Regions from separate parts of the Paenibacillus sp. MMS20-IR301 genome, predicted to be linked through region 1. Evidence: riboswitches for the same ligand, from Rfam matches in the RefSeq annotation. Region 1 holds a riboswitch; the other holds the start of a gene.
The links. A riboswitch is a leader RNA that binds a small molecule or an ion and turns the genes downstream of it on or off. The one in region 1 is predicted to bind glycine.
Positions count from the first base shown of each region.

Region 2: it holds a riboswitch for glycine, as region 1 does, so the genes downstream of both, gcvT (glycine cleavage system aminomethyltransferase GcvT) here and LOS79_RS25710 (amino acid permease) in region 1, are expected to answer to the same signal.

Region 1 is NZ_CP135275.1:5,991,545-5,996,219, forward strand. It holds gene LOS79_RS25705 (glycoside hydrolase family 9 protein) at 1-2,525, opposite strand, end outside; glycine riboswitch at 2,832-2,911, shown strand; gene LOS79_RS25710 (amino acid permease) at 3,075-4,460, shown strand; gene LOS79_RS25715 (cache domain-containing sensor histidine kinase) at 4,624-4,675, shown strand, end outside.
Region 2 is NZ_CP135275.1:6,453,573-6,458,247, reverse strand. It holds gene LOS79_RS27655 (flagellar motor protein) at 1-240, shown strand, start outside; gene LOS79_RS27650 (flagellar motor protein MotB) at 237-1,088, shown strand; gene LOS79_RS27645 (hypothetical protein) at 1,104-1,739, shown strand; gene gcvH (glycine cleavage system protein GcvH) at 1,859-2,251, opposite strand; glycine riboswitch at 2,436-2,534, shown strand; gene gcvT (glycine cleavage system aminomethyltransferase GcvT) at 2,726-3,847, shown strand; gene gcvPA (aminomethyl-transferring glycine dehydrogenase subunit GcvPA) at 3,847-4,675, shown strand, end outside.

The DNA of each region.
Region 1 (4,675 bases):
TCAATTCTGCCGTCAAGGGAACGGACATGAATCACGGTCTGGCCTGTCTTAACGGCTGTCACAGTGAATTCAGTCAAGCCTGTGGCCGCAGAGTAAGTGACATTGCTGACTGTAGCGATGCCCGGGTCAGCGGAAGCAGCCTGCAGTCTTTTGAAGGTGGTGTTATCCGGTTTTACAGATGCAGTTATCTTGTCAGACTGGCCGACGGACAGTTTTCCGCTTGTGCTGCCCTCCAGTTGTATGCTTTCGGAGAAAGTCTGATTCTGCACATCGGATAGCATGGCGGTCAAATAAGTTAATGGTGAATTATAATTCAGTGCCTGCTCATTGCTCTCCCAGTCAACTGTAGCCTGATTGTATGCTTTGGCCGGGAAATTGAACTTCCCGGTATTGTTCGGACCTCCCGGCATATAACCGTTAGGCATTTCTGTAATGAAGTCTCGCATGTAAATCTCATGGTGGGTAATGTGTACACGGTTCTCGCCATACCCCGTAATAAAGCTGAGCTGCAGAGGATTAACACCCAGCAGGTAATTCAAGTTGCCGCTGGCAACCTGAATGTTGCGTTCATCGTGCTCACCGATAATCCGGCTGCCGATATCCAGACTGACGGCTACGCCGGCAACATTGGAATTAGCTCCCCAGTAGAATCCCTTGTTCGTAGAATTACGCCATACAGCCTGATTGGTAGCGGTATCAATAACCGCAGCTCTCCATTCCTTGTATTTGGGTACGAACCAGGCTGTAATTTCTTCATTTGGAGCAGCGGAGCTCAGATAATGATAAAAGCCGATCAATTCCAGGCTGCCGATCCCATGCGAGAAATCGGTCGCCATAAATTTCGTTTCGAATGCTGCATAGTTGGCCAGCACGAAATCGTTGTACCGCGCCTCACCTGTAGCTCTATACAGGGCAGCCGCCGCATAGAACCGGTCATTCAGATCTTCATTGTCATTGTAAGGCCCGTCCGGCTGGGCGATAAATTCCGGATGCAGCTCCAGATAGTCCCAGGCTCTCACGGCGGAATCCAGCAGGCTATCGGCGTATTCTTCTAAGCCGGGCACATTCTTGAAGACATTATAAGCATGGGCCAGTGCACCTGCCGTTGTAGCCGTTTGGGCGGTTGGAATAATACTCGTTCCGCCTGTACCGTCCATAATGAAACGCTTTGGTTCAGGCTCGCGGATTACATAGGCATAGAAACCGCCGGATGCCGGATCCTGCATTTTCAAAAAGAAATCGGTTTCAACTTTGATTTCATCAAGCAAATCCGGAATGCCGTTCCCGCTCTCCGGGATATTCAACTGGCTGTCGGAGAATTCTTGCGGATAGTTCTCGTAGGCCCATAGCAGATCGGAAACTGCAGTTGCAGCCGCAGTTACATATTTACCGGTATCCCCCGCATCCCACCAGCCGCCGGACACATCCTTGGTGATTGCCGGATTGGACTGCAGCGGAAGATTGGCATCAATCTTGTGCAGGCCGGTGCGGGCAAATTCACCTGCATGCTCAGGAAGCAGATCAACGTTGGCCCTCTGGTAATAGAAGAACTTCTGAACGTCTGTCAGAAGGCTGTCGTATACATCTGCGCCAATGGTGAACGCAGCGGAAGGAACATCCACCCCGTCAACTGTAATATAATAGCCGCCGTTCTCAGTTAACGCCGAGAAATCGGCCTTCAGCACCTTTTCGCCGGACAACTCATCATAAGCGGCTACAAGGGAAAGCGTCCCCTCATAAGCAATACTGTTATCCGAGACCTTTCTGACCTGGAAAGGTGTGCCGGCAACTGCTGGCAACTCATTATAGTATCCGCTTACATTTGCGTATTTCTCACCATAACCCAGGTAGCCCACCTGATTGAACTTGATCGGTGCATAGCTTCTCTCTGTGTCAGGAGAAGTCACTTTAATATTCGAAATCCAAAAGGTGATGGGCGCATTATCACCGGTGATTTTCAATAACTGGATCTTGCTTGCATCAAAGAGGGGATCTCTGCTGAAAATGTCATTTAACGGAATAGATACATGCTGCCACTCGGTTGTCACCTCCGTATAGGCGCCAACCTCCACCAGAGCATCAATATTGGTCTCCTCCGGCACATCATTGTCCTTGTAGAAGCCGCCATTGCCGTCAGGTCTTTCATGAACGACATCGCGGAAGCCAATCCTGAAGTTCTCTCCGCCTTGACTGCCGGCAATGTCGAACTCCAAGGCTCCATTCGCATACGCGCTGAAATCAAAGGACTGCCAGCCGTTAACTACCAGCTGATCGGCCCACCAGTCGTTAGTTTCGATCTTACGGGCCGCTTGCTCCTGATATACTTCCTGGGTAACCGTATTGCCGTAACCCCAGCCGCTATCTTTAATATTAATATCAAGCAGCTTGTTCCAATTCTCGCCTCCCGGAGGGAGATAATTGACTTCGGCAGTCTGCTCCGCGTAAATCAGCGATGGAGATGCCAGCATCGATGAAGCAATGGCAAAAGTTAACAAAACGGCCGAAGCTTTTTTGGTGCGATTCATTGTTTTTGTCCGCAAGAATGTAACCCCTTTCATTTGGTTTATATCATACTATCAAGAGTATTCTAAAAAAAATACAGGCATAATTAGATGTATTTTCATGTACTTTTTCCATATTTTACGTATTGCTTGAGTGCTTTATGGATATTTTAAGAATTTCTAAAGTTCCAGCAGCAGGATAACTTGAGACTTTTTTCACAGCTGCAATACTCACACAAGAAGTAATATGTTAGAATATTAGAATGCATTAACGCTTCACCAGTTTAATACACAACACAAGCTATGATTGCTATGGATCACACTATAGCAGGAGCAGCTTCTGGAGAGACTGCGGAGTTCCGCAGCGCCGAAGGGTTCACAATCTCAGGCAAAAGGACAGAAGAGTACTGGATTTGTATTTGTCATGCTGCAGAATAACGGCAGGGGCAGGTAGCTTATTTGGATATTCTTATGAACCTGGAGATTGGATGACATCCGATCTCTTTTTTGTGTTGTTAAGAATCTGCATGTTTCGGGGTTATTATGTGTTACACACATTAAGGGGGAGTAAGCATGGCACAGACAGAATTAAAGAGAGACCTGGCCAACAGGCATGTACAGCTCATTGCTATTGGCGGCACGATAGGAACAGGATTATTCCTGGGCTCGGGGAAGGCGATCCAGCAGGCCGGCCCGTCCATTATGCTCACCTATTTAATCGTGGGGATCGCGGTGTTTTTTGTAATGCGGGCGCTGGGGGAGCTGCTGCTCTCCAAGGCGGGCTATCAGTCTTTTACAGACATTGCTGAGGATTATCTGGGTCCCCGGGCTGCATTCATTACCGGCTGGACCTACTGGTTCTGCTGGATTATGACGGCGATGGCCGATGTCATTGCGGTGGGCGTCTATGTACAATACTGGTTCGATATCCCGCAGTGGATACCGGCTGTGATCTGCCTAGTAATCCTATTAGGACTTAACCTGTTAACTGTCAAAAGCTTCGGCGAGCTCGAGTTCTGGTTTGCCTTAATTAAGGTTATCACCATCCTGGCCCTGATCGGCCTTGGGATCATTCTGCTGGTGATCGGATTCAAGACCGATGCTGGCTCAGTAACGGTCCGTAATCTGTGGGAGCATGGCGGCGTGTTCCCGAACGGGGTCAAAGGCTTCCTCTTTTCCTTCCAGATGGTTGTGTTTGCTTATGTCGGGGTGGAGCTTGTCGGGGTATCGGCGGCAGAAACGGCGGACCCGGAGAAAAATATCCCGTCAGCGATCAACAAGATCCCGCTGCGGATTCTCTTCTTCTATGTAGGCGCGCTCTTCGTATTGCTGTGCGTTAATCCGTGGACCCAGCTTAGCCCGGCGGAAAGCCCGTTTGTGCGCACCTTCACCCTGGTCGGCATTCCGGTAGCTGCCGGGATCATCAATTTCGTCGTGCTGACCTCGGCGGCGTCCGCCTGCAACAGCGGGATGTTCTCGACCAGCCGGATTCTGTATAATCTGAGCAGAAGAGACCAGGCATCGGCCCGGCTTGGCAAGCTGAACAACAATCATGTGCCGGCCAACTCGCTGTTCCTGTCTACGCTGGTGATTTCTGCGGGGGCGCTGCTCAGCAAGCTCATCCCGGGCCAGGCCTTCGGCATCGTTACCACAATCAGCGCCATCTGCTTCATCTGGGTCTGGGGTGTAGTGCTCGTCTGTCATATCAAATATAAGAAGAACCGCGGGGATCTGCATGCTGCCTCCAAGTTCAAGGCACCGTTTACACCGTTCATCAACTATGCCGTCTTAACGCTGTTTGCCGCCATTCTCGTCATTATGCTGATTGCAGAGGAGACGCGTCCGGCACTGCTGTTCACTCCGCTGTGGTTCATTCTCTTGTTCATCCTCTACTCGGTTAGAAGCCGGAAGGTTAAGGAGACACAGGAAATTCAAGAGATTCCGGTGAGCCATAGCTGAAGTTCATCATAGCCTGTCCACATAAGCATTCAGCCGCCGAACCACTCCGTACACCGGGGTGGTTTATTTGGCCTCCTGACAAAGGCGGGTTGACGCCTGCCGGAGCAATCGTTCAGTATATAGGGGAATAACCGGGTATACGGTTAGAGCCGGAGGACAAGAGATGAATAACAGCAGACGGCGTCCCTTTAAAAAAATATTCAAATTCAGCACCA
Region 2 (4,675 bases), 460 kb from region 1:
ATCGCTGTAGCTTTTACAGCAACCCTCTATGGCGTAGCCAGTGCCAATCTAATCTTTTTACCCATCGCCTCCAAAATCAAATCCCGCAGCCAGAGTGAGCTGAGCAGTATGGAAATGCTACTGGTCGGTATCCTTGCCCTGCAGAACGGGGATCATCCGCAGCTGGTCCGGCAGAAGCTCGGCTCGTTCCTCCCGGATGCCCCGCGCAGAAACAGCAATAACCCGGAGAATCTCCTATGAGACAAAGAAACCGCCGGCAAAGGCGGACCGGAGCCAGAGAAAGCCGTGACCGCTGGATGATTACGTATGCGGATCTGATTACCCTGCTGCTCATTTTTTTCGTAATACTGTACGCGATGAGCAGCCTGGATACGCAAAAGTACCAGATTGTAACCGGCTCATTATCTGATACTTTTAAGAGCGGCGGCAACCCTGTTCTTGAGGGCGGAACCGGCGTGCTCGACGGAAACCAGGGGAATACCGGGTCATCTGCTTCTAACGGGAACAACGCGGACGGCAGCACGAACGGGGGCGCAACCGGAACTGGGATCCCTGTGCCAAATGATCAAACGGCAGAACATCAGCCTTCAGAACGCGAGCTTGCCTTCCGTGAACAGGAAGAGAAGCTGGCTGCCCTGATGGGAGTCATTACGCAGTACGTGGAGGATAACAATCTCGGGGAACAGATCTTTGTGGCTGACAAACCGCAGGGTATCGCTATAACCCTCAGCGACCGCTTTCTGTTCGACGCCGGCAAAGCCGAGTTGAAACCGCCCGCATTCCCGGCGCTGCGCCAGCTCTCCGGCCTGTTCCGCGGAATCGGTGCCACTATCAGCATTGAAGGCCATACCGATAACACTCCGGTCACAGCCGCATCCATCTACAGGGACAACTGGGAGCTTTCCGGTGCCCGCGCGCTCTCTGTACTGCGCTTCTTTCTGGACAGCGAGCGGCTTAATCCCGATACTTTCCAGTACGCCGGATATGCGGATACCAGGCCTGGCTTTGATAATGCGACAGCCGAAGGCCGCCAGCGGAACCGCCGTGTCGAACTGATTGTCCTGCGGCAGCTCCAGGAGAATGAATAAGGGAGATGGACTGATATGCACGCTGACAATGGAACTGCGCCGGATGCTACCCGTTTTCTCATTTTCCTGCGCCTGCTGGGTTCGCTGATAATAATTGTATTTCTTCAGGCAATAATTACCCTCTTCGCCGGGTTCATCTCTGCATTGATAATCATGTTCTCTTCCGGTTACTTCTGGGGAGACCTGGCTCATGTCTATCCGCCGGATAAGCTGGTCCGGATTTCCCTCTCTTATCTGCTTGCCGGAGGCTTGTTTGCCCTGCCCTGGCTTGGAGTCTGGTGGATGCTCTACGGGTTGTCCGAGGACCGGCGTATCCGCTTTTTCCCGCTGCTAATGCTGTTTGCTTACCTGACGTTTGTAGTCCTCTTTTTGCAGGTTAACCCTGCCTATAACCCGGATGCCATGATCCCTACCTCTGCCGGCGAATCCACATTTCTGGTCTGTTTAGGTATGTCAGGTGTAGTCCTGTTCCCCTTTTATTCTGCGGGGGTCTATCACTTCGTGCTCAAACCTGCTGCCCGTCCCCGAAAAAGATACCGTTTCCTGTTGCTGTGTCTCTTATTCGCTGTAATTGGCCTAGCCCTTCTGCCGCTATTGTGGCAGCTGGCCCCGCAGCTGTATCCCGGTTTACTGGACTTTCCTGACCTGTGAACAAACGCAAAAAGACAGACCTCTCACATTAGTAACATCTAATGTAATAAGAGAAGTCTGCCGTATTTTATATACTCTACCTGATTATCTGGTCGCAGATCCGCGCCTGAAATCCGGAATTATTCGCCGACCAGTTCCTTGTAGGCAGCCGCATCCAGCAGTCCGGATACCGCGTCCGTGAACTCGCCGTCAAGCTCCAGCTCAAAAATCCATCCCCCGCCGTAAGGCTGATCATTGATCAGCTCCGGGCTGGCTTCCAGCGCGTCGTTGATCTTAGTAACCGTGCCGGATACCGGTGAATACAGCTCCGATACCGTCTTAACCGATTCGATGCTGCCTACGCTATCCCCGGCGGAAATAGCTGCGCCCACTTCAGGGAACTCTACAAACACGATATCGCCCAGCAAATGCTGTGCATGATCCGTAATCCCGACACGTACTACGCGTCCTTCACCCTGCTGTGCCCATTCATGCTCTTCGCTGTATAGCAGGTTGTCCAGCACTTCACTCATTTCCAAGCCGCCTCTTTTCCACATTTGGAGTTCTAAATTTAGTTATAGCCTAAGTTATGACCTTGCCTAATGTCAATATAACTGACAGGAAAATAAAATTTGTCATCTTTTTGACGTTTTTTGATTGACAGCATGCTTGTAAACCCGGTTTAATGGAGTCAGTAGAAAAACATATGGTTTGCGAATGATGGCATAGGGAGAGACTGTCCCGCACCGAGGACAGCGCCGAAGGAGTAAGCCCGGGACGGGTGAATCTCTCAGGCAAAAGGACCTTTGCCGGACGCATCTCTGGAGAGCATCCGCAGCCTGCAAGGCAGGCCACGGATCACCAACGGGGAAACCTGCGGGCAGCGCAGCAGGGTAACTCTCAGGTACAAAGGACAGAGCGAACGTCTATTCAGTGCATGTTTGATATGCATTGATGGGCTTTCGCCTGTCCTTTTTCGCATGTAAACAGAACAGGGGAGTGACGAGATGGAGTCATTGAGAAGAACGCCTTTTTATGATCTCTATTCCGCTTATGCGGAATCCAGATGCATTGATTTCGGCGGCTGGGAGCTGCCCGTACAGTTTACAGGAATCGTTAAAGAGCATGAGGCGGTCCGCCAGCAGGCCGGACTGTTTGATGTATCGCATATGGGCGAATTCATGGTTACAGGCAGCGGTTCTGAAGCTTTCCTGCAGCTGATGACTACGAACGATGTCAGCCGGCTTGAGGATGGTGCAGCACAGTATACCCTAATGCTCTATCCAAGCGGCGGTGTGGTCGATGACCTGCTCGTCTACCGGCTGGGCGAGGAGCGGTACATGCTGGTCGTCAATGCCTCCAATATCGGCAAGGACTTCCAGTGGCTGCAGGAGCATCTCACTGCTGAGTTCAGCGGTGTCAGCCTGAAGAATGTCTCGGATGAGACGCTGCTGCTTGCACTGCAGGGACCGCTGGCCGAGACGATTCTCGCTGAAGTCACTCCGGTATCCCTGCAGGAAGTGAAGCCGTTTCACTTCATCGAGCACGCGGAGGTATGCGGTGTAACCGTCCTGCTCTCCCGTACCGGATACACCGGCGAGGACGGCTTTGAGCTCTATGCGCCGGCAGATACGGCGGCAGCGCTCTGGAACGGCCTGCTGGCTGCTGGCGCTCCGCACGGCCTCACCCCCGCCGGACTCGGCGCACGCGATACGCTCCGCTTCGAGGCCAAGCTGCCGCTCTACGGGCAGGAGCTGTCAGCAGATATTACGCCGCTTGAAGCGGGTGTCCAGTTCTTCGTGAAGCTGGACAAAGCAGATTTCATCGGCCGCGAAGCCCTGCTGAAGCAGAAGGAAGCCGGACTGCCGCGCAAGCTTGTCGGCCTGGAAATGATTGACCGCGGCATTCCCCGCTCCCACTATCCCGTATACGCAGACGGCGTGAAGATCGGTGAAGTGACTACCGGCACCCAGTCGCCCACGCTGAAGCGGAATCTCGGCCTTGCGCTGATTGATGCAGCCTATACGGAAATCGGTACAGAAGTCTACGTGGAGATCCGCGGCAAGCAGCTGAAGGCCGCCGTGATCAAAGCCCCATTCTACAAAAAGAGCCAGGGAGTGAAGCCATAATGAAACACCGCTATTTGCCCATGACTGAGCAAGACCGCGCAGAAATGATGGAAGCCGTGGGCATTCAATCCATAGATGAGCTGTTCGCTGATATTCCGCAGTCCGTCCGCTACCAGGGAACGCTGCCGATGTCCGGACCGCTCGACGAATATGCGCTACTGCGCCATATGAAGCAGCTTGCTGACAGGAATGCCGATTTTGATACCCATGCCAGCTTCCTTGGTGCCGGGCTTTATGACCACCATGTACCGGTTGTTATTAATCATGTTATTTCCCGTTCGGAATTCTATACCGCCTACACACCTTATCAGCCGGAAATCAGCCAGGGCGAGCTGCAGGCCATCTTCGAATTTCAGTCTTACATCTGCGAACTGACAGGCATGAAGGTAGCGAATGCCAGCATGTATGACGGCGCAACCGCCTTCTCCGAAGCAGCCGTGCTGGCCGCCGGAGCCACCAAACGCAAGAAGCTGATTGTCTCGCGCACCGTTCATCCGGAAGCCCGCCAGGTGCTGTATACTTCCGCCCATGCCTGGGGCCTGCAGGTTGTGGAGATTGATTATAAGGACGGAGTTACCGATCTTACTAAGCTGGCTGAGGCTATCGACGGAGAGACGGCCGCTGTCCTGGTTCAGTCTCCGAACTTCTTCGGCGCCATTGAAGATCTGCGCGGGATCGAGCCGCTGATTCACGCCGTCAAAGGCCTGCTGGTGGTCAGTGCCAACCCGATTGCTCTCGGCGTGCTGGAAACCCCCGGCAAGCTTGGCGCAGACATCGTCGTCGGCGATGCACAGCCGCTCGGGATTGCCGCATCGCTCGGCGGCCCGA